DNA from 2 places in the Oceanobacillus sp. FSL K6-2867 genome. Region 1 is predicted to be linked to the other one. Evidence: riboswitches for the same ligand, from Rfam matches in the RefSeq annotation. Region 1 holds a riboswitch; the other holds the start of a gene.
The links. Region 1 has a riboswitch for FMN ahead of ribE (riboflavin synthase). Riboswitches for the same ligand answer to the same signal wherever they lie in the genome.
Positions count from the first base shown of each region.

Region 2: it holds a riboswitch for FMN, as region 1 does, so the genes downstream of both, NSQ77_RS02320 (ECF transporter S component) here and ribE (riboflavin synthase) in region 1, are expected to answer to the same signal.

Region 1 covers NZ_CP150144.1:2,710,648-2,723,055, reverse strand. The annotation lists gene NSQ77_RS13300 (S8 family serine peptidase) at 48-2,207, opposite strand; FMN riboswitch at 2,351-2,513, shown strand; gene ribE (riboflavin synthase) at 2,784-3,434, shown strand; partial or broken gene ribB (3,4-dihydroxy-2-butanone-4-phosphate synthase) at 3,446-4,057, shown strand; gene ribE (6,7-dimethyl-8-ribityllumazine synthase) at 4,085-4,555, shown strand; gene upp (uracil phosphoribosyltransferase) at 4,724-5,353, opposite strand; gene glyA (serine hydroxymethyltransferase) at 5,487-6,731, opposite strand; gene NSQ77_RS13270 (TIGR01440 family protein) at 6,803-7,372, opposite strand; gene NSQ77_RS13265 (HAMP domain-containing methyl-accepting chemotaxis protein) at 7,495-8,787, opposite strand; gene NSQ77_RS13260 (low molecular weight protein arginine phosphatase) at 8,802-9,407, opposite strand; gene NSQ77_RS13255 (manganese efflux pump) at 9,662-10,213, opposite strand; gene NSQ77_RS13250 (L-threonylcarbamoyladenylate synthase) at 10,338-11,363, opposite strand; gene NSQ77_RS13245 (hypothetical protein) at 11,547-11,957, opposite strand; gene spoIIR (stage II sporulation protein R) at 12,026-12,408, opposite strand, start outside.
Region 2 covers NZ_CP150144.1:500,729-513,136, reverse strand. The annotation lists gene NSQ77_RS02325 (S8 family serine peptidase) at 158-4,447, shown strand; FMN riboswitch at 4,645-4,791, shown strand; gene NSQ77_RS02320 (ECF transporter S component) at 4,939-5,526, shown strand; gene NSQ77_RS02315 (hypothetical protein) at 5,585-5,743, opposite strand; gene NSQ77_RS02310 (cell wall hydrolase) at 5,937-6,377, shown strand; gene NSQ77_RS02305 (hypothetical protein) at 6,477-6,830, opposite strand; gene NSQ77_RS02300 (1,4-dihydroxy-2-naphthoate polyprenyltransferase) at 6,873-7,808, opposite strand; gene NSQ77_RS02295 (isochorismate synthase) at 8,072-9,457, shown strand; gene menD (2-succinyl-5-enolpyruvyl-6-hydroxy-3-cyclohexene-1-carboxylic-acid synthase) at 9,464-11,218, shown strand; gene menH (2-succinyl-6-hydroxy-2,4-cyclohexadiene-1-carboxylate synthase) at 11,211-12,026, shown strand; gene menB (1,4-dihydroxy-2-naphthoyl-CoA synthase) at 12,071-12,408, shown strand, end outside.

The DNA of each region.
Region 1 (12,408 bases):
AATTCCCTTGATTTTTTTCTGTTTTTTTGTCTCCTATGAACAATGGATTATTCTATATATACAATAGTTGGACTGCTTTCATACGTGCCCTCCTCCAAAAATACCGTTATTACAGCTAAATAATAACCTGTATCACCAGCGTCTTTTTTACTTATTTCACCCTCATGTTCTCCTTCTATTACATTTTCCATTTTTATTAGCTTTCTTCTGAAAACAAGGCTCTCAGGATCATATAGATCAACTTCAACCCGCCTTGCAGCCTCTGTGAGGTATATTCGGTATTCATATGCTTCTTCAGAGAGAGTCTTCACCGCAAACTCAAACCCTGCCGTTTTTGGCTGATTAGCAGTTTGATTCACAAAAATATATGGTAGGTTGTATTGTTCATCTTGAGACGTTAATTTTATCCATCCTTGGTGTACACCTTCCTCCATTCGTGCTGTTGTTATACTAAGTTCAATTGGAATTGTCTTTTTTTGATTCGCTCCGATTGTAAAGGACATTGGAAGCTTCCAGTAAACACCGTTCTCTTGCTTTGGATAATCAAAAGTAAATGTCTGTGCATCCTCTGACATATTTTCAATCGTTAATGCAAATTTACTTGTTTCTCTATAACCGTTTATTCTCCCAAAGTTGAGTTGTGGATTGTGAATAATTGTTTTTGATTCAATCGCTTTTTCCGGCTGAACTATCCCCATTCCTTGAATGGTAGGTGAGAGAATTTTTTCTTTTCCAATTACATGTGCAGTTGTTTTTAAAGCACCAAAGATTTGCTCTGTCGTCCAACCTGGATGTGCTTCTTTTATTAATGCAATTGCACCTGTGACATGTGGTGCAGCCATGCTCGTTCCATCAAGTTGCTGATAACCTCCTGGAACGGTACTCAAAATATTTGTTCCAGGTGCTACAATGTCTGGCTTAATATTCCAATTTATTGTAACAGGTCCTCTGGAGCTGAATGAGGCTATTGTACGTTCATCATTGCGATACGCTGTTTCCAAATAAATACGTTTTTGAGCAAGCTGCTCCTTCAGCCATAAACCATCTTCCATAGCAATAGATACAACAGGTATATTTATCGGATTTTCTTCATTTTGCACAGATCCTTGAAAGTTTCCTTTTTCTTTATTATAAATTACAACGGCAACCGCTCCTTTTTCTTCAGCACGTTTTGCCATTTCATAGAAAGGTATTTCCCCACGTTTCATAACTGCGATATGACCATTCATTGATGCACTTTCTGCTGTCCCATCTGCAATTGGATAGTCCTTTGTCAAATTCCAGGGTGCTGAGCCGGCCATTTCCGTAATCTGGAATGTTCGGCCTGCCATTGGTTCATAAAGTGAAGGCGTTTTTTTCGAAGGGGTTGACGCACCAATAGACAATGCTTTGTCAGCAGTTGCTGGCGCGCCAACCGTCCAGTCTTCAGGACCACTATTACCATTCGCGATAACCACTGGCACACCTAGCTCTGCAGCACGATTAACCGCTACACTTGTTGGGAAATCCGGGACATTCACATCGTTTCCCAGGGATAAATTGATAACATCTACTCCATCTTCAATCGCCTTCTCCATTGCAGCGATAACTTGTATAGATGTTCCTGCACCGCCAGGGCCAAGTGCCCGATATGCGTAAATCTCTGCATCTGGTGCGACTCCCTCCAGTTCTCCGTCAGCTGCAATAATTCCCGCCACATGTGTACCGTGCGATGTCGGTACGCCCTGCTCTGGTATTGTCTCCATTGGGTCTTCATCAAGATCAACGAGGTCATATCCGCCCCTGTAATTTTTCTGCAGATCCGGATGATTATGGTCAATTCCAGTATCGATAACCCCAACCTTTATCCCTTTTCCAGTGAATGAAGTCGTATTTAAATCAGAGGGAATTACCTGACCTTCTGTTTCAGCCTGTTTATTTGGAAGCGCCTTATATTGCTGTACCGAATGTATGCTTTGAACAAAAGGAAGTGCTTCTATTTTTTGCAAGTTTGAAGGCACTCCCTGCAATGCAATTCCATTGAACAATCGGCTATAAACTGCAATAACCTCGATAAATGGATGATATGTTTCCAAATACTCTTTATGTACCTCTGGATCCCCTTCTACTTCGATGATGATAGATTCCATTTCTTCTTTCGCCTGAAGTTCTTGTGGGTATGGAATAAATAGAAGTAAAAGCAATAAAAAGGTGCCAAAAATCCGCATAGGTGCCCGCTCCCTTTTTTAGCAATAGCATTTGAAATAAATTACGTTCTTATACATTTGCTTTGATTACGTCAGACTTATTAATTTTTTGCCTTGCTTTTATAATTGAACTAATGGTATACTGTTTTCAAAATTCAATACGCATATTCCTTCGGGGTCGGGTGAAATTCCCAACCGACGGTGATGAAGCATAGCTTCTAAGTCCGTGACCCGTGCGGTTTTTATAGGGCATAACCTATAAACCAAGCGGTGGATCTGGTGCAAAACCAGAACCGACAGTTAAAGTCTGGATGGGAGAAGGAATTTTAGGTAGGCACGCTAATTGTAATGCTTTTGGCGAGTGCTGTTATTTGTATACTTTTCATATAAATGACCAGGTGCTCTTTTGATGTATTACATAATCTTTTCCATTGCTTACTATTAAAATTCTAATCACAAGCCTCTGAGGAAACTCAGGGGCTTTTTCATTTCCTCCAGCTCGAGCGTCAATCAACTTGCAAGACTTCTTTGCTTCCATACGTTGCTGACCGAGTGCTTCCAAAGGATGCGATTTCTATATGAAAGGAAGTGAGTTACGTGTTTACAGGATTAATTGAGGAAAAAGGTGTCGTAAAGAAAATGCTGAAGGTTTCCGATCAGGCTGTCCAAATGACTATTGGCTCCAGCAAGGTAATTGATGATGTTGCGATTGGTGACAGTATTGCTGTTAATGGCATTTGCCTAACAGTAACTAGTTATACCTCCAATAGCTTCCAGGTGGATGCTATGCCAGAAACAATAAAATCTACTTCTTTGCAAGCTTTAAAACCTGGTTCTGAAGTAAATCTGGAACGGGCGATGGCAGCAAATGGAAGATTTGGCGGGCACTTTGTATCTGGTCATGTTGATGGAACAGGTCAAATTGTCCATGTGTACCAGAAAGAAAATGCTATTTATTACGATATCGAAATATCTGAATCTCTTATTCCATTTTTAATGCATAAAGGTTCCATAACAGTTGATGGAATTAGTTTGACACTTTTCGAAGTAAAACAAAATCAATTCACCATCTCCCTTATTCCCCACACTGCAGCAGAAACCATTCTTGGTGAAAAAGGTAAAGGGGATATCGTGAATATCGAATGCGACATGCTTGCAAAATATGTTCGAAATATGCTCAATAGTCAAAGCATGAAGCAGGAGTCAGGAATCAGTCCAGATTTTCTAGAAAAAAATGGATTCATATAGGAGGTAAAATAATCATGCATACCATTGAAGAAGCAATTACTGATTTAAAGCTTGGAAAACCAATTATTGTTGTCGATGACGAAAATCGAGAAAATGAAGGTGACTTTGTTGCTTTATCTGAAAAAGTGACACCTGAATTGATTAATTTCCTGATTACACATGGAAAAGGTCTCGTATGTGTTTCTCTGCCACCAGAACACGTGAAAAATATCGGGCTGTTACCAATGGTCGATCAGAACACGGATCCATATGGCACTGCTTTTACAGTATCTGTTGACCACAAAAATACTACTACTGGGATTAGTGCAGCAGAAAGAGCAAACACTATTCTGGCTTTAACCGATCCTCACGCACATATTAGTGATTTCAAACAACCAGGTCATATGTTTCCGCTTATCGCAAAGGATGGTGGCGTGTTAACTCGCCCCGGACATACAGAAGCAGCTGTTGATTTAGCACTTCTGAGTGGAGCATTTCCATCAGGTGTTATCTGTGAAATCATTAAGGACGACGGTACAATGGCACGACAACCTGACCTTGAGATCATGGCTGAAAAATTTGATCTAAAGATCATCTCAATAGCAGATTTAATTGTCTATCGCAATACAAATAAAAAAATGATTATTCATTCGTAAAGGAGAAAGAAGAATATGGGAAAAGTATATGAAGGAAACGTAGTTGGTACAGATTTAAAAATCGGAATTGTGGTTGCCCGCTTTAATGAATTTATAACATCAAAACTATTGGATGGTGCACACGATGCTCTGAAAAGACATGGTGTTGCCGAGGATAATATTGATATTGCATGGGTTCCAGGCGCATTTGAAATTCCATTAATTACACAGAAGATGGCAGCACTTAATAAATATGACGCTATTATCACATTGGGAACGGTGATTCGCGGATCTACTCCACATTTTGATTATGTTTGTAATGAAGTCGCTAAAGGTGTTGCAAATGTTTCGTTTCAAACAAGCAAGCCAATCATCTTCGGTGTCTTGACAACAGAATCGATTGAACAAGCAATTGAACGTGCTGGGACAAAAGCAGGAAATAAAGGCGCTGAATCAGCTATTTCTGCTATTGAAATGGCAAATATGGTGAAGCTGCTGGAGGACTAACCTGGAAATAACTCAGAGCAGCAAATTCATAGAGTTGTTTATTGTAAACTGTTTATTTAAGCTGAATCGCTTTTAGCTGAGAAATTTATTTTTAGCATTATACAAATTTGAAAGCTTCTATCTCTATTTTAGGGATAGAAGCTTCATTTTGTTATTTATCAAGGATACTTATTTTGTACCGAATAAACGGTCGCCTGCATCTCCAAGTCCTGGGACGATGTAGCCATGATTATCTAACTTTTCATCCATAGCTGCTAAATAAATATCAACGTCTGGATGTTCTTTCTTAATAACTTCAACGCCTTCTGGTGCCGCGATTATACACATGAGACGAATATTTTTTGCGCCACGCTTCTTCAATGAATGAATTGCATCATTTGCTGAACCACCTGTTGCAAGCATTGGATCAATTACAATCAGCTCACGCTCATTAATATCCGAAGGTAATTTAATATAGTATTCCACAGGCTTTAATGTTTCTGGATCACGGTATAGGCCAACATGTCCAACTTTTGCTGCAGGAATAAGCTTGCGCACCCCATCAACCATTCCTATGCCAGCACGTAAAATTGGAACAAGTCCAATTTTCTTCCCAGCTAATGTTTTCGATTTTGCAGTAGTTACTGGTGTCTCCACTTCTACTTCTTGCAATGGTAAATCCCTTGTAATTTCAAAAGCCATTAGCATCGCAACTTCATCAACAAGTTCGCGGAATTCTTTTGTTCCTGTGTTCTTATCTCTTATGTACGTTAATTTATGTTGAATTAACGGATGATCAAATACAAAAACATTTCCCAATTGTAGATCACTCCTTCAGATTAGTTATATCTTTAAAATTGTACTGAAAAATAACCGAGCTTTCAAGTTTAGTTTTATTCTTGTTATAAAATCGTAAAAAGGATACCCCTAAATCGGAGTACCCTTTTCTATTTTAGGCATATTGTGTATATAATGGGAACTTTTCTGTTAAGTCAATCACTCGTTTTGCAGCTTCTTCTAATACTGCTTCATCTTCATAATTTTTTAACGTTAACGAAATAATGGCAGCAATTTCTTTCATTTCTTCTTCACCAAAACCTCTAGATGTTACAGCTGCAGTACCAATACGTACCCCACTTGTTACAAATGGACTTTCCGTATCAAATGGAATTGTATTTTTATTTGTTGTAATTCCAATATCGTCAAGAGCCTTTTCAGCAACTTTTCCAGTTAGGTTAAGTGGTGTTACATCCAACAATAGTAAATGATTATCTGTTCCGCCTGAGACAATGCGAATTCCTTCTTCAGTCAGTGCTTCACCAAGAATCTTTGCATTTCTCGTAATGTTAGCAGCATACTCTTTGAATTCATCCGATAAGGCTTCTTTAAAGGACACTGCTTTTGCAGCTATAATGTGCATTAACGGACCGCCTTGGATACCCGGGAAGATCGATTTATCAATTTGCTTCGCATATTCTTCTTTACATAAGATCATTCCACCACGAGGGCCACGTAATGTTTTATGTGTTGTTGTCGTAACAAAGTCAGCATATGGAACAGGATTTTGGTGGAGTCCAGCAGCAACCAGACCTGCAATATGAGCCATATCCACCATTAAGTAAGCACCTACAGCATCTGCAATCTCACGGAATTTCGCAAAATTAATATGACGTGAATAAGCACTCGCACCAGCAACAATTAATTTTGGCTTTACTTCTTGTGCTTTTGCTAAAACAGCCTCATAATCTATTTTTTCCGTTTCTTTATCGACACCGTAGTCAACAAAATTATAAAGCTTTCCACTGAAGTTAACAGGACTTCCATGTGTTAAATGGCCACCATGGTTCAGATTCATTCCAAGTACTGTATCACCCGGCTCTAGAATGGAGAAGTACACACCCATATTCGCCTGTGCTCCAGAGTGCGGCTGAACATTAACATGTTCTGCGCCAAAAAGCTGTTTTGCACGATCGCGAGCTAAATCCTCTGCAACGTCAACATGCTCACAACCGCCGTAATAGCGTTTATGCGGATAACCTTCCGCATATTTATTCGTTAATACAGAGCCCATTGCTTCCATTACAGCTTCAGAAACGAAGTTTTCAGATGCGATCAGTTCGATCTTGTCCTGCTGGCGCTTTTTCTCCGCTTGAATTGCTTCATATATTTCCAAATCCGCTTGTTTAACATGTTCCATAATTATAGCCTCCTATGTATAAGAATATTTTTAAAATTTATTATAGGGAAGTGGATTCTCCCATTAATAACTTATTTGCAACTCTCATTTAATCTGGTATTCTCATAATTTGCTCGGTGACCACCGATTAGTTTTGGACGGGTTCGTGCTGCAGTAATTCGTGCGTCTCCAATAAATTTTTCTCTAAACCGAAGTGGAACAGCTACATGCTTTAAATGCATTCCAATCATCGTTTCTCCAATATCTAACCCTGCATGTGCACGAACTGCTTCCACAACAACAGGATCCTTCATGTGTTTATATGCATAAGAAGCCATCGATCCTCCTGCTGCGGGAATGGGAATAACGGCGACCTCTTCCAGCTGGTAGGCTTTAGCAGCTTCTTTTTCAACGACAAGGGCCCGGTTCAGATGTTCACAGCATTGAAATACAAGATGAATACCAGTCTGTTGCTGTAATGCTTGCAGTTGTTTAAAAATAACCGCCGCGATTTGTTCGCTGCCAGATGTTCCAATATGTTTTCCGGCAACTTCACTTGTCGAACAGCCAACTACAAATAATTCTTCTCTTCGCAAATAATCTGTTTCCAACCACTGCGTTACAATGGATGTCATATCTTGCTGTATACTTTCATATGCCATTTATTCTTCACCTTCCATCGGTTTATGTCAAGCATCAAAGGACCCATATTAACAGCCCAAAAATGAAGTTCACCCAATTCTAATTGTACAAAGAATATTACCGTATGACCACCAAAAAGTGATTAAAAAACCTGGAACTGATTAATTTGTTTGTTTAAACGTTGCGCCTGCTCTTCCATCTTTTGGGCTAACTGGTCTACTTGTTCCATTGTTGATACTTGTTCTTGAATCGCTGCATTTACTTCTTCTGTTCCTGCTGATGTTTCCTCAGCAATTGCAGCAACTTCCTGTGACTGTCTTACCGTATCTTGAATCGATTCCAATTGCTTATCGACAAGACTTGTAATCATATCGATTTCCGATGCCACATCAGTCACCGAACCTGACATCTGCTCAATTATTCTGTTTGTGCCCGCTCCATTTTCCGCTTCTTTTTTTGCATAAATAACGTTATCGTTTATTTTCCCAACCACAAGGTTAACATCTTCTTGAATTGCTTCTATTAAACTGGAAATACGATGAACTGCTTGAGCACTTTGATCAGCTAGCTTGCGGATTTCCTCTGCAACAACAGCAAATCCTCTTCCATGCTCGCCGGCACGTGCTGCTTCAATCGATGCATTTAATGCCAATAGATTCGTTTGTTCTGCGATTTCCCCTACCATCGTTATAATTGATTCAACTTGTATCGCATTTTGCTTTAGATGATCAACGTCTTTTAATGAAAGCTCTTGATCATCTGCTAATTTTTGAATACCTTTTACAAGCTGGTTCACAACAATTTTACTTTCGTTTAAAGTTTCCAGCATTTCACTGGATTTCACTTTTGATTGCTCTGCTTTTTCTTGCACCTTTTTAGCTAACTCCGTAGCAACCTCTACAGCCTCTGCCGTATTCTGGATTGCTTCTGAGGAATTCTCCGCACCTCTAGAAATTTCATAGATCGAAGTGCCTATAGCAGCGGAATGCTGTGCCGCCGAATGAGAGGCTTCTTTCATCTGTAAAACCGTCACATTCGTACTTTCAAAATGCTTATCAATGTTATGTACCATTTCGTTCAGATTGTTCAGCATTGTATCCACCGCAATGGAAAGATCGCGTATTTCGTCATTTGACTTAGGAATATGTACTTCTTGATTTAAATTTCCTTTCGCGGCTTCTGATGCGACCTTTTCTAAACTTTCCATTGGCTTTGTAATTACCCGTGCTGCAGAAAATGCCAGGATACCAGACCATATAACACCAAGCAGCAAAATGATAATCGTATACCATTCGATTGAGATAGACCAATAAGCTTGTACAAAATCATATAATACATAAATGAATAGCGCACTGAATGTATAAGTTATAATGGCCAAAATGGTCGTAAAGATTACGAGTTTTAAACGTAAACTAAACTTATAGCTTTTCTCCATACCGTCTCCTCCGACTACTTCTTTATTTTTTTAATAAGCAGGTCGATATGTTTTTCCAGCTCGTCCAACGTCTCCCGATAGATGCCTAAGCTACCTCCAAACGGATCAGAGATATCATAATTAATTAAGTTGGCTTCTAGCCCTCGAATCCTCGCCAATTCATGACTTAGATACTTCTTCAACTGCTGTTCAAACTCTGACTTGTTCATGTTCTTCTCATTTTTCTGGATAAACAGGGCGCGTTTTTCTTCTAAATCCGCATATGCTTTTTGTAATTCCTGCCATACTTGTTTATCGGCTTCTGACACGTATTCCTTTAGCGTATAAAAATTATTCTGATAATCCGGATAATCAATGATCAACGTTTGCTTGTGTCCGGTAGTCATCGTAAGTACAATATCCGCCCAAGCAAGTAATTCTTCAGTAACTGGTTGTGACCTGTGCTCGCACTGGATTCCGCGTTCCTGCAGAGACCGAATCGCAAATGCATTGGCATGAAGATTATCGCTTGCAAAAATTCCAGCAGATTGAGTGCTGGCTTCGGGCATTTTATCCTTTAACAAAGCTTCCGCCATTGGACTTCTGCACGTGTTGCCAGTACAGACAAATAATATATTCATAGCACGCCCTCCATCTAGTAACTCTACGACAAATATATCATATTTCCAATTAACTTGTTAGATTAAATATTTTATATTATCTTCTGATTTAAAGCTCACCATTACAAAATCTGGTATTTGTTAAAGAGAATCCAGGAAAGTGCTCTTTGGAGTATAAGCCCTTGAATTAATGCTTCGGTTGCACCTATGCAAAGTAAGAGGGTTTTATCTTTGCCCAACCCAAAAAAGAAGACACCAGCTTTCACTGAAATCTCCTATTGTGCAAATAGCATATATAATCCAAAACAACATAAGATGCTGCCACCGAGCAGTTCGCTGTATACACCAAGATAACCCTGTACTTTCCTGCCCACCAGCATGCCGAGACACGCTAGAAAAGCACTGCTGAACCCGAAAAGAATTAAGGCCAGGATCACCTTAACACCTGATATTCCAAGCCCTAATCCGACAGTAAAACTATCCAGGCTCACCGTTAATGCAATCAAAAGCAGGCTTAGTCCAACTGGCTGCATTCGCTTTTGTACCTCATGACTAAATGCCGAAAAAAACATTTGCGCTCCGATTACAAACAATAAAGCACCACTGGCTAACGTTGCCAAATTTCCAATTTGCAGTGAAATCGCTTTTCCAAGTATCATTCCGAAAAATGGCATAATGATATGGAAAATACCAATAGTCGCACCGATAAATGCGATTCGTTTTAAACGTAATTTTACTAGCCCTATTCCAAGGCTAATCGAAAATGCATCCATACCAAGCGCAATAGAAACAATGAGTAATGATATGATTTCACCAGAAAAAGACATTCACGGATCCCCCTTGGACATGCTTGTTAACTATATGCATGTCCAAGAGAAATTATGATGTCTCTTTCATTAAAAACGTGTTTGATTCGAGCTTGACACCGAACTCCGAGTAACCGTCTCATACCTAGCGAATAATTCTGCTAGCAGCTTTTTTTAAGCGGTTCATTACAGCTTGGCCAATTCCATCTTCTGAAAAAGCTTCGCAAATAATAACGTCGACATCTCTTTGTTTAAAGGCGCGCAAACCATCATACAGATTAGATGCAATCTCATGTAAATTTGCTCCTAAAGAGCGGACTTCCACGTGATGCAATTGCTTTGCTACTTGTTCACTTGCTAGTACACCTACCCGATTTCCCTTTATTTGCTGCTCATCAATGTTTGCTTGTATGCGTGCTGCCGTACCAGCTACAAGCATTAAAGGCACCTCTGGAGAATAGTGTCTATACTTCATCCCTGGTGATTTTGGTTTTTCTTTTTCATGTGCAAGACCTGGATCAATCATAACAGTTCCAACTACCGATTCGAGCTGCTGTTTTGTCACACCACCAGGTCGTAAAATAATAGGGATATCCTGTGTGCAATCAATTACAGTCGATTCTACACCCACTCCGGTTGGTCCACCATCTAAAAGTCCAGCAATTTTCCCGTGAAGATCCTCCCAGACATGTTCCGCATTTGTGGGACTTGGCCTGCCAGATACATTGGCACTTGGTGCTGCCACCGGCACATCAGCTAGTTGTAAGAGCTTGTGTGCTACTGGATGATCAGGGATACGAACCCCAATTGTGGATAACCCTGCCGTAACATTGGCTGCACATGCTCCGTTACTCTTAAGAACGAAAGTAAGTGGACCTGGAGTAAATACATTGATCAAATTTTCAACATAAGCAGGCAAGTTATCCACAAGTCGTCTTAATTGTTCCACAGTTGCGACATGTGCAATTAATGGGTTATCTTGCGGACGACCTTTTGCTTTGAAAATTTTTGCCACAGCTGCTTCATTTGTTGCATCAGCCCCCAACCCGTAAACCGTTTCTGTGGGGAAAGCGACCGTCTTTCCGCTTTTAAGCAGTCTAGCCGCTTCTTCAATTGCATGTTTGTTATAAACTTGGTCATTTCGTATATTCCAACGCTTCGTTTCTATCATCTTTGTACCTCATTTCTATCTTCTATTTTAGAGGATTGAGGCAAAATACGCAAAATGTGGATAACATTGACTTGGCAGCAGAAATTATACACAGCCAAACGAATGTTACCCACAAAGAGACATACTTATAAACAATTTTCCAACAATTTATACACATGTGGTTGTGGATAGTGTGTATAATCACTAAGAAACATTATATGCCCACCAGTTTCCACCTTTTACAGGATATTTATCTTTAAATAGGCTTTCTTTTTGTGGATGAAACTGCAATGCCTCTAGCAATATGTCTACTATAGGCTGATGGCTGTGAACATAAACACTCTTTGCATTCTGCTCCTTCGCAAGCACTAAGATAGCTTCTAATAAAAACGGGAGCTTCCCCGCTTCTGTTTGTGTAATATACAGCTGTTTCAGCCAATATATACCTTCTTCCACTTTGTCCAGAATAAAACAGCCTTCAATTGTATGATTCATTTCAACCACATAGCCTTTTTCAAATACAGTACCTTTATTTACACTTGGATTCTTGTTAAAAAATGCTTCCAGTTGTTCATAGGACATGTTTTTCGCAAGTATGAGTTTCAATAGTCTCACCTCTACAAATAAATTTTGATAGAATTATGATTTACCTTTTCTTCCATTCTATGCATTTACTAGAGAGACTATGACCAGCCAAACCATTCAAATAAGAAAAATTTAATTTCTGTTTCTTTCTCTTCAACCTCTTCCTCTGCTACTGTTTCTTCATCTGCAGCCTCTGCTACTGTTGTGCCTCCTGAAAAGTCAAGAAAACATAATGGCGGGAACAATACGCACCACCAATTTGAACCATTTCCTTCACCTAATGTAATTAAAATTGCCTCATATTCACCTGCTGGATATAAAAAGGAACCATAGAGCTTTGCTGGAAAAGTTATATTTTCTCCATATTCCACACTATATTCATTCTCTGTGCCTTGTTCGTCGATTGTGTTTTTCACAATTTGCTCCAATTCTGGAATACGGGACTCTATTAATCTGCGCGCCTCATCGATATCTGTAATAT
Region 2 (12,408 bases), 2.2 Mb from region 1:
AAATCATTCTATCTATCTACTATACTGACATTAACAACGAGATTCTACAATCATCGGAAATTGAAGGGGATCGACAAGTTTTTTTGTAAAGGAGGGCAGATGATTTTTTGAAAGCTTATGCAAGTGGATTGTTCGAAAATGGAGAGGAGGAAAAGTTTTGAGAACAAAGAAAAAGCGGCAGATAAAGACTTTCAGTATTGCAGCAACTTTTTTAATGGCATTTTCTTTAATTGCACCTGGTGTGACTTTAGCTGAGTCACAAAGCAAACCGCATTATTCGCTAAATGATTCCAATAAGGTTGCAGAAGCAAAGGTAAGTGAACGGCTGTTAACAGGATTTAAAGATGATGAAAAACAGACGTTTCTTGTGAAATTCAATGAAACGGCAGAAGTAGAAAAAGCTGCTTCCGAAGCGAAATCTACTGCTGCGAAAGCAAATCTATCTGCACAGAAAGTAGAGCACATTAGCCGATCAGCAGTGATTTCTGAGTTGAAAGCAACTGCACTCAGTTCACAGCAAAATGTAAAAGCTTATCTAGAGCAGGAAATAGAGAATGGTAACGCAGAGAATATTAAGACGTATCATATTGTTAATGGAATAGCAGTTACAGCGACAAAGAAAGTTGCAGAGAAAATAGCAACATTTACAGAAGTAGAAAAAATCCTTCCAAATGAAACGCGAGAGCTGTATACGACCGTTACAAAGGATGCAGAGACACCTAAATCTGAAATTGCAAACGTGGAGTGGAATGTCGAGCGTGTTGGTGCTCCAGCAGTTTGGGATATGGGATTTGATGGAAGTGGTGTTGTTGTAGCTAGTATCGATACGGGCGTACAGTGGGATCACCCTGGGTTACAGAATAAGTATCGAGGTTATAATGCTGCAACGGGTGATGCAGACCATACGTACAGCTGGTACGATGCTACAGCAAATGAAGAAGTTCCCTATGATGATGAAGGGCATGGTACACATGTAACTGGAACAATGGTAGGCAGTGAGCCAGATGGATCCAATCAGGTAGGTGTTGCGCCAGGTGCACAGTGGATTGCTGTTAAAGCATTTACGGCAGCAGGCGGAACCGATGTCGATTTACTGGATGCAGCAGAATGGATTTTAGCTCCAAACGGAGATGCAAGTATGGCTCCTGATGTTGTCAATAACTCTTGGGGTGGTGGACCAGGTCTTGATGAATGGTATCGTGATGTGGTTGTTGCTTGGAGAGCTGCTGAAATTTTTCCAGAGTTTTCTGCAGGGAATACAACATTATTTAACCCTGGTGGTCCAGGATCAATTGCAACGCCAGCAAACTATCCTGAATCATTTGCAACAGGAGCGACAGACGTAAATGATGCTTTAGCAAACTTTTCATTACAAGGTCCTTCACCATATGAAGGTGATATAAAACCGGATATTTCTGCTCCTGGTGTTAATATACGTTCAACTGTTCCAGGCAGTGGATATGAAGGTGGCTGGAATGGAACCTCGATGGCAGGTCCGGCTGTATCTGCAGTCGCAGCTTTATTAATTCAGGCAGATACGAGCTTGTCAGTGGACGAGCTAGAAGAAATTCTAATGCAAACCACAACACCATTAACTGACGGCACATTTCAAGACTCACCAAATATGGGGTATGGCTATGGTTTAGTTAATGCGTATGATGCTGTGTCCTCAGTCGTAACTGGACTTGGATCGTTGGAAGGACAAGTTGCGAAAGAGGGTGAAGACACAGAAGCACCGACTTTTGAACACGAGGGACCAAGTGAAACATATGCAGGAATGAATTTAGATCTTGCAATTAATGTTTCCGATAATATTAGTGTTGCATCAGTTGAAGTGGTGTATGGTGATGGAGAATCTGTAGAAGCGAGTCGTGTCTCAGGTGACTATAAATCTGGAGAATATGCAGCGACTATTCCCGGAGAAGCAATTACTGGTGATTCGTTTACCTATCAGATAGTCATAAATGACTTCGGTAATAACGAAGTAACAAGTGATAACTATGAGGTAGCGGTTTTGCCAGGAATTACAGTAGGTTATGCTGCAGATTTTGAAACAGCTCCAGCAGGCTGGACGACTTTTGGAGACAATAGCAGCTGGGAAAGAGGTGTACCGTCTTCAGGACCCGAAGAAGCTGCTTCTGGAGAGTATGTATATGCAACGAACCCAGAAGGAACTTATAACAATAACGAAAATGGAACACTAATGATGCCGCCGATTGATTTGCCAGATGGAGATTCCTATCTTCAATTTAATCAATGGTATAATATTGAAAATAACTGGGATTTTGGACATGTATTTATTTCCACTGATCAGGAAGAATGGACACAATTAGCACGTATTACCAATACTTCTGATGGGTGGGAAGCTGCTGAAATTGATCTGTCCGAATATAGTGGCGATCGTGTCTATATTGCGTTTAATCTTACGACGGATGGCAGTGTGCAGCGAGACGGCTGGTATATTGATGATGTCACATTAGCTGATACATCAAACAGCAGCAGTGCATCACTCGAAGTTGTTCCCGCTAAAGGAAAAGCGGCAGGTAAGGCAAAAACAGATAAAGATTCATTGAAAAAAGAAAAGGTAAATCCGAATAAAATAAAACCAAAAAAATCAAAGAAAAAAAGTGCAGGGATTGAAGATGAATCGATTCATCCGACATTGCTTCCATTAGGAGCACAAGTAAGTGTGCTTGAGAGTGGGCGCACAGTCAACACCGATCCCGCAACTGGAAACTATTCACTGCTTCATGGAGCTGGTGATTTCACAGTGGTTGCCGAAGCATATGGTTTTCATTCGGAGGAACAATCCGTAACAATTGAGAATGACAATACAGCCACAGCAAACTTTACCTTGGAAGAAATTGATCAACACACGGTCAGCGGTACAATCACGGATGAAAACACTGGAGAAGCAGTGGAAGGGGCAACCGTTCTGATAGTTGAGGATGCAAATATTGCTCCGGTAGAAACAGACAGTTCAGGCAGCTATACACTTGCTGCGTATGAAGGCACCTATACGTTAAAAGTCTTAGCTGCTGGATATCACGGAAAAGAAGTTGAAGTTGACCTTAGTGAATCAGATGCAGAAATCAATGTAGAACTAGAGCCATTTTATACTGTTCCAGGTGGAGAAATTGGCTATGATGATGGAACTGCAGAGAATGCCCGTGCCTTTTATGATGCAGGAAATGGCTGGGGTGTGAAAATGTCATTGCCTGAAGGTCAAGAAACTGCACTTGTTACAGAAGGTGTATTCCAATTCCATGATACGGATTGGCCAAGCCCAGGTGGAACAGAATTTGCAGTTGAAGTATGGGATGCCAGCGGACCAGATGGAACACCAGGTGAAAGAATAGCCGGACCAGTAGATGCTGAAGCAATTAGAAGTCTGGATGAATGGACAGTAGTTGATTTATCTGAACATGCAATCCAGGTTGATGGCGATTTCTATATGGTTTATATTCAAACTGGAGCAAATCCAAATGTACCAGGGCTTGCTACCGATGAAAGTGGACCAAATGCAGAGCGCAGCTATCAATATGTTGGCGGAGCATGGTCACCATCTCCTGCTGCAGAAGGAAACTATATGATTCGTGCGCGTGTAGCATATGGTGTAGAAAACCCAGTTATTACCTCACCAGAGGAAGATTTCATTACAAATGAACCCGAATTAACAGTGGAAGGTACTGCTTCTGAAACAACCACCGTTCAATTGCTGAATAATGGGGAAGAAGCAGGCACTGCTGAAATTGGTGAAGACGGTACGTTCGCTTTGCCGATAGAATTAACGGAGGGTGAAAATGAATTCCAAGCAGTATCATTGCTTGATGATGTCCAAGTTGGAGAATCCGAAGCCATTACCGTAACTTTGGATACAGAAGCACCTGAATTAACAATTGATACGCCGGCTGATGGCGATAAGGTGAATCGTGAAAGTGTAACAGTAGAAGGAACGGTAGCTGATGAAAATCTTGAATTTGTTGAAGTGAATGGTCAGGAAGCGTCGGTTAAGGATGGAAGCTATTCGAAGCGAATTTTACTTGATGAAGGTGAAAACACAATCGAAGTTGCAGCAGGAGATTCAGCTGGAAATACAACAACTGAGTCCGTTCCAATTGCGGTTGACTTTACAGCTCCTGAACTTGAAAATCTAACGCCGACAGAAGATGTCCATGTCAAAGCTGGTGAGAGCGTGAAGTTTGAATTTGATAGTGAGCCAGGATTAAAAGCAACATATTTTATCCATATGCCACTAACAAATACAACGAAAAATGCAACAGAGCTTCCAATGATGGAAACTGCTGAAGGACATTATGAAGGCTACTGGACAGCAACAAGCAGTGTTGTTGCTGAAGGAGCAGTCATAGAAGTAAAAGTAGTAGACGCTTTTGGTAATGAAACACGCGAACAAGCAGAAGGAAAGTTATTTATTAATGCAGAATAAGTAAAATGCGGGGGCTTTGGTCCCTGCATTTTTCTATGGTTGCTTGTCCAAACGTCAAAGGTACCAACGCATTCAAATCATCAATAAAGTTTCACATAATAAAATATCTTATAATTTGACATTCATTTAATTACGAGTTTTTATCTTGCATTGAGAGAAAAATAGTGTATAATAAATTTAACAATTAAATAATCGATTCCAATCTTCGGGGCAGGGTGAAATTCCCGACCGGCGGTAATAAGCAGAGATGCTTTAAGTCCGCGAACTGCAAAGCTAATTGCTATGTGGTTGACCTGGTGCGAATCCAGGACCGACAGTTACAGTCTGGATGGGAGAAGATATCGAGCCGGATTTGGTGCATTTCGCGCCGTATTTGACTATCAATTAATTAACCCCTAAAGCCCCTTTATGCTTTAGGGTTTTTGTGTCAGTTAGGCTAGTATCCTTCATCACGAGAATGGAATCGATAAGAGATGAAGGGGGAATAGATGATGCGTAACAATAGCAAGCAATCATCAAATTTATTAAAACTTATTATTTTAGCTTTACTAGGGACAATTTCACTTTTGTTATTTTTCTTGAATTTCCCACTGCCATTTTTACCACCTTATTTAAAAATTGATTTTAGTGATGTGCCAGCATTAATGGCTTCACTTATTTTCTCACCACTTGCCGGTGTAGTTGTTGTAGCAGTGAAAAATTTACTTTATTTAGCGGTTTCAGGTGCAGGAGATCCAATTGGTGTTGCAGCGAACTTCCTTGCAGGAGTTATGTTTGTTGGACCGGTTTCCATTCTGTATCATAAATATAAAGGTGTTAAAAGTGTTGTTTCTGGATTAGTTACAGGGACATTAATTATGGCAGTCGGAATGAGTGTATTAAATTACTTTGTCATTCTTCCTGCATATGGTTGGTTTATGGGATGGGGCGAAATGACAATGCAAGTAAAGTGGACCGCCGTTCTAGCAGGTGTGCTGCCATTTAACATCATAAAAGGTATTATCGTCGCACTATTATTTGTACCATTATTTATAAAAATGCATAGCTGGATTAAACAGCAGCAAGCAAAATTTATATAAACAATAAAAGCTAATCTCTATCAAAGAGGTTAGCTTTTTTATTAGCTATGCTCGAGCCTTAATCTCTCATTGCTCCCGCCTGGCGGGCCGTCATTGCACCTTGTCCCTCGTTTAAATCCTTTTGAATTTCTTGTTTTACTTTTTCAGCATCGGTTCCGGCAAATCCTGGCTTTGTACTAGAACGCAATGTCTTATTAGCTTGTTGTTCCTGTGGCATATTAAACCTCCTAAATATAATGTGTAATATCTATATTATTCACTAAAAAGCAATCATTATGTTAACAGTATTGGATCACAAGCAATTGAAAGTATATTTTAATAAAATACGTTGGGATGGTTTGTTAAAAACATTTTCTAAACAATGACATTAATACAAGCATTCTTTCATACTGTATTCTAGAGGTGGTAAAATGGCAAGAATTGCTTACCGGGATGCAGACGTTGACTTAATGGCAAGGATGATGAGAGCAGAGGCTGAAGGTGAAGGAAAGCAAGGGATGCTCTATGTAGGTAATGTCATTGTTAACCGTGTTGTAGCAGATTGTACGGATTTTGCTGATTTGCGAAACGTTGAAGATGTTATTTTTCATGTGCAAGGCGGAAATTATTCATTTGAAGCTGTTCAAAAAGGGAATATGTTTTATCAGCGAGCAAGAGAATCAGAAAGGAGATTAGCCGAACAGAATTTAAGGTTTTGGAGAGACCATCCGGCAAAATTTGCACTTTGGTATTTCAATCCATATGCTCCATGTCCACCAACATGGTATGGCCAGCCTTTTTCTGGACAGTTTAAACTCCATTGTTTTTATGAGCCAGCAGCTGGTACATGTGAGAGTGTATACATCGGTTGACCTGTTTGTTAATTTGGGGAGAAATGAAAGCAGCAAACGGAAAAGGCTCAGAAATAAAATTTTCTGAGCTTTTTACTGTGTCTGCCTTTAAAGGGATAGTTATTCTTCCTCGACCAGATTCCGTGCAGTAGGCACAGCCTCTAATCGTTCAACGGGAATCGGTTTTCCTGACTTTTCACTAATTCCATATGTTCCATCTTCAATCCGATCCAGTGCATCATTTATTTCCTGAAGACGGTCTCTCCGCATTAAATCGAATCCGGCGTCGCGCTGCTGTTCGAACTGCTCTGTCCCCATGTCTGCTGGGTGATTATCATAACTTGCCAACTCTTGAACGGATTCATTTGGACCAGCATTATTTTCGGCTTGAATTTCTTCAATGGTTTCTTTTTTAAGCTGTAATAACATTTTTTTAAAATAGCTTAATTTCTCTTTGCTAAGTGGATTACTCATATACACCCTTCCTTTCTATGGATGTGATGATACCGGCATAAGCTAGATGAGTTCTGCAAGAAGCAGTGAAATTCCAAGTAAAAGTCCATAAATGGTGTTTGTTTTCGCAGTAGCTGCCATTGCAGGCATCATTTCAATTGCTGTCTGTTTTCCGCGGAAATTACGTATAGCTTCACGTGCCTTAAAGCCACTTAAAAATGTTAATAATGACCACAATGGTAAAATGTCAATAATAATGAGCAATGCTGTAATGCCATATGCCACAAGCATTAATACAGCAAGCAATGTAATAGACTTTTCTCTGCCGACCAGAACTGCAATGGTTTTTCTGCCACCAAGCTTATCGCCGTCTCGATCACGAATATTATTGGAAAAATTAATGCTTCCGATCAAAATCGTAATGGGAATTGAAATCCAAATCATAGAAGATGATACTGTGCCAGTTTGGATGAAATAGGTAATTCCGATAATTACCGTTCCCATAAGTACACCAGAAAATAATTCACCGAATGGTGTATAGGATATTGGGATAGGTCCTCCTGTATATAAATAACCGAAAGCCATACATATTAAACCAATAACTGCAATCCACCAGCTTGAGGCGAAGCAAATATAAATCCCGATTAGAATGGATATCGCATAAAAGGTAAAAGCTAAATTGCGTATTTTTTTCGGTGCAATTCCATCACGAACAATTGTACCGCCAATACCAACAGAATTGTCATTATCTAATCCGCGCACAAAATCGTAGTATTCATTAAACATATTTGTTGCGGCTTGTATGAGTAAGGACGCAATAAGCATTGCTAAAAATAAAAGCCAGTCGATCGCACCTTCATTAAAAGCGATCATCGTTCCGACAAAAACTGGGACAAAGGAGGCAGTTAGTGTATGTGGGCGCAAAAGTCTCCACCAGACGTGAAAACCTTCACGTTCATTTAAAGCTTGTTTAATTGTTGTTTTTTCTGTAGATTGCATTAAAATGTTCCCCCTGCAAATTATCAATAGACATCATTTTAATTCTAGGCAAATAAAGGGGTAGTGTCAATCTATTCTCGCTGTCTATCGTGTCACATTTTGGCAAAAAAGGATGGAGTTAAGCTTTACTACCCGCAGACCAAGGGCTTACTGGATGTCAACTTTTCGAACTAAATCTAGAGGCTTTCCTTGAGAAACTGCCAATCATAGCATAAAATAGATAGGATGACACCTTTAAAGCGTCACTGTGGAGGTTTATATAAATGATTGAAATAAAAGAAGATCAGCTTGCATCATTGCTAAAGGAAGCAATCGGGCAGCTTCAGACAGATAATGATCGTAAACTTGTTAGTTTTACAAAAAAAATAACGTCGGCAGATCCGCTGCAGTTTTTCGAAGCAGCGAAGCATATTCGTGAAAATCGTGTTTTTTGGACGAGCTCATCACAGATGCTTTGGCTTACCGGTGTGGGCAGTGCATTTGAAATGGGGGCTGATGAATCCCGCTTTGAAGTGATTGAAGCAGCGTGGAACAAAATGTTAAACGAAGCGTATATCCATAATCCGTATGAGGTGCCAGGAACTGGGATTGTATCCCTTGGTGGTTTGTCCTTTGATCCGATAAATACGCAAACTGAATTATGGAAAAAGTTTCGACCTGGTCAATTTAGGGTTCCTGAATTTTTACTTACCAAATATGATAGTTCTTACTATTTAACGATAAATATATGTGTTAGAAAGAACGATCATGCAAGACAGCTAACTGAAGAATTAAGTCAGATTGAACAAAAATTACTTGCAGAGCATGCAATTCCTAATAACGGTCTGCATATTCAAAATGAAAGCGAAATGGATCCTGAAAAATGGATGAGCATTGTTCGAAGGGCTACAGAGGAGATTCGCAAACAAAGCGTTGAAAAAATCGTACTTGCTCGTGAATTGCGACTAACATTCAATCGGCAAGCAGAAATTTCTTCCATTCTAAATAATTTATTAAAGACACAGCCAAATAGTTATATTTTTGCATATGAAATTGGTGAGGATTGCTTTGTTGGTGCAACCCCAGAAAGACTTGTTAAAGTGAAGAAAAACAAGCTATTATCGACTTGTCTGGCAGGTACTGCACCGCGTGGCAAAACCAAAGAAGAAGATATGAAAATTGGTGAAGCGCTGCTGAATGATGAAAAAAACCGTCAGGAGCATGATTTTGTTGTGCAGATGATTAAGCATGCGATAAAAGACTACTGTACAGAGGTAGCTATCCCAGATGTACCAGTTGTTCGTCCTTTTAAAAACTTACAGCATCTGTATACTCCGGTTACGGCTCAGCTAAAGGAGGGCTTTACGATTTTAGATATTGTTAAGCAGCTGCATCCAACTCCAGCGCTTGGCGGAAGTCCGAAAGCAGAATCACTTGCATTTATCAGGCAACATGAATTACTGGACCGTGGCTGGTATGGTGCACCAATTGGTTGGATGGACAGCTATAATAACGGAGAATTTGCAGTTGCAATTCGTTCTGCTCTGATCCAAAAGAATGAGGCATCGCTTTTTGCTGGCTGTGGAGTTGTAAAGGATTCAGATCCACAAAGTGAGTACGAAGAAACAAAAATTAAGCTTCTTCCTATGCTTACCGTTTTAGGAGGATAAAAGTAAATGGATCATATTGAAAAATTGACGCGTTATACCGCAAATATAGTTGATGAATTTGTAAAAAGTGGAGTAATCGATGTTGTAATCTCACCAGGGTCACGTTCTACTCCGCTTGCATTAACGTTTACAGAGCACCCTGAAATCAAAGAATGGGTCATTATTGATGAGCGGTCTGCTGCATTCTTTGCAATGGGGATTGCGAAACAGCTAGACCGGCCAGTTGCACTTGTTTGTACATCTGGGACGGCAGCAGCGAATTATTTTCCAGCAATTGTTGAGGCCTATTATAGCAGGGTTCCTTTAATTGTTTTAACAGCAGATCGCCCGCATGAATTACGCGATGTCGGAGCTCCGCAAGCAATTGAACAATTAAAGCTTTACGGGGATTACCCAAAATGGTTTCATGAGATGGCACTTCCTGAAGCTACGCCAGACATGCTCAGTTACGCACGTAATAAAGCGGCTCGTGCTGTGTATATGGCAAAAGAAGGAAACTCAGGTCCAGTTCATTTGAATTTCCCGTTTCGTGAACCACTCACACCTGACTTTTCGTTGGAAAACATATGGGAGAATCATGGTGCACCAAGTGAAATACAAACAGTGAGTTCATTTGTCGATGGAGAGAAATGTTTGACTGAGCAGCAAATAGAGCAGCTTATTCAAAAGCTGACAAATGGAAAAAAGGGACTTATTGTCTGTGGTCCTCAAACGGATAAGCGATTTGCTAAAGCTATTACGGAACTAGCATTAAAATGGAAGCTCCCGGTTTTAGCTGATCCGTTATCCCAAGTCCGCGCTGGCAGTCACGAGAAGGATCATGTAATCGAGGCGTATGATGCTTTTCTGCGAAACAAAACGATACGCAGCGAGCTGGAACCAGATTATATTATCCGATTTGGGGCAATGCCAGTTTCAAAGGCATATCTATTTTATGTAAAAGAACATGCGCATGTGAAACAATACATTGTTGAGGGAAGCAGTGGTTACCGGGAGCCAACCGGAAATAGAACGGAGTTTATCTTTGCTGATCCCGTAGCACTGTGCCGTGCAATCCAGTCTGCATCGTCTGCAAATGAGGTAGGGTTAAGCTGGTTAAGACGTTGGCAGGAAATGAATCAAATTTCAAAGAAGCACCTTTTAAGCGGCAAAGAACCTCAGGTAACAGAAGGAGAGGTGGTGCGTGGGCTCTGTGAAGTTATTCCGGATGAAAGCACGCTTTATGTCGGAAACAGCATGGCAATCCGTGATGTTGATACCTTTTTTATGACGACATCGAAGCAGGTACAGATACTTGCCAACCGAGGTGCAAATGGAATCGATGGTGTCGTATCAAGTGGCATTGGAGCGGCTGCTTCAGGAAAAACAGTAACACTCCTGATTGGCGATCTTTCTTTTTTCCATGACATGAATGGACTGCTTGCTGCGAAGCATTACAAGCTAAATATAACCATTTTACTTGTTAACAATAATGGTGGTGGTATCTTCTCATTTTTACCACAGTCAAATGATAAGCGACATTTTGAAGCGTTATTTGGAACTCCTGTTGATATTAAATTTGAAAAAGCGATTGAAATGTACGGTGGACAATATGCTGAAGCAATGACAGAGGATCACTTGAAGGAGCTGCTTGCTGCGAGTTACCTTCATAAAGGACTTTCTGTTATTGAAATCAAAACAGATCGTACAGAAAATGTAACATGGCACCAAGAAAAATGGAATGCAATTGAACAGGAAATCTTACAGGATTGGGATGGGTAAATTGTATTACACGGTTGGTCAAGCCAAGTATTGGTACGAAATAGATGGAGAAGGAGTGCCGATTGTCATGCTTCACGGTTTTACTGGGAGCTCTAAGACATGGCAGCATGTGAAAAGTTTGTTCGGGTCAGGCAATCAAATTATTGTCATTGATCTACCTGGGCATGGAAAGACAAAAGCTTCCCATGTAACAACCATGCAAAGGTGCTGTGCTGATCTACATATGTTATTTCAATTTCTTGGGTTAGGAAAAATCCATTTGGTTGGTTATTCGATGGGGGGGCGGACGGCATTATCCTTTGCATTACACTACCCTGCAATGATTCAATCGTTAATATTGGAGAGTTCCTCACCAGGCATAGCTAATGAAGCAGAGCGGCGGCTGCGAATTGAGGCCGATAAAAAGCTAGCGGAACGAATTGAAAGGGATGGCGTACAAGCATTTGTGGATTATTGGCAGGATATCCCATTATTTGCTTCTCAAAAGAGCCTTCCGTCCAAAGTGAAGGAAAGTATTCGACGCGAGCGTGTTTCACATACTGCTGAAGGCTTAGCGCAATCATTGCGTGCAATGGGCACAGGGACTCAAGAATCGTGGTGGAGTGAACTGGAAAGCTTTGAAAGACCGGTACAGCTGGTTGTTGGTGCACTTGATACGAAATTTATTGCAACGAACAAAAAGATGCACACGCTTTTAAAATCAAGTAAGATGATTGTATGTGAGCATGCAGGGCATGCAATTCACGTGGAAAAACCAGAAATCTTTGGTAAACTAGTAAGAGAGTTTATCGATTCGGTTACAGATTAAGATGAGATAACACTTATAGCAGTAATTTTCAAGGAGGATTTAAGATGACAGTGCAATGGGAAAAAGTAAGAGACTATGAAGAAATTATCTATGAAAAATATAATGGAGTTGCAAAGGTAACGATTAATCGTCCCCATAAGCGTAACGCATTTACACCACTAACCGTGCAGGAAATGATTCATGCATTTTCCGATGCTCGTGATGATTCTGATATTGGCGTTATCGTTTTAGCCGGTGAGGGAGATAAAGCATTTTGTTCTGGTGGAGACCAATCCGTTCGAGGACATGGTGGGTATGTTGGAACAGATACGATTCCACGCCTGAACGTGCTTGATTTACAACGTTTAATTCGTACGATACCAAAGCCAGTAATTGCTATGGT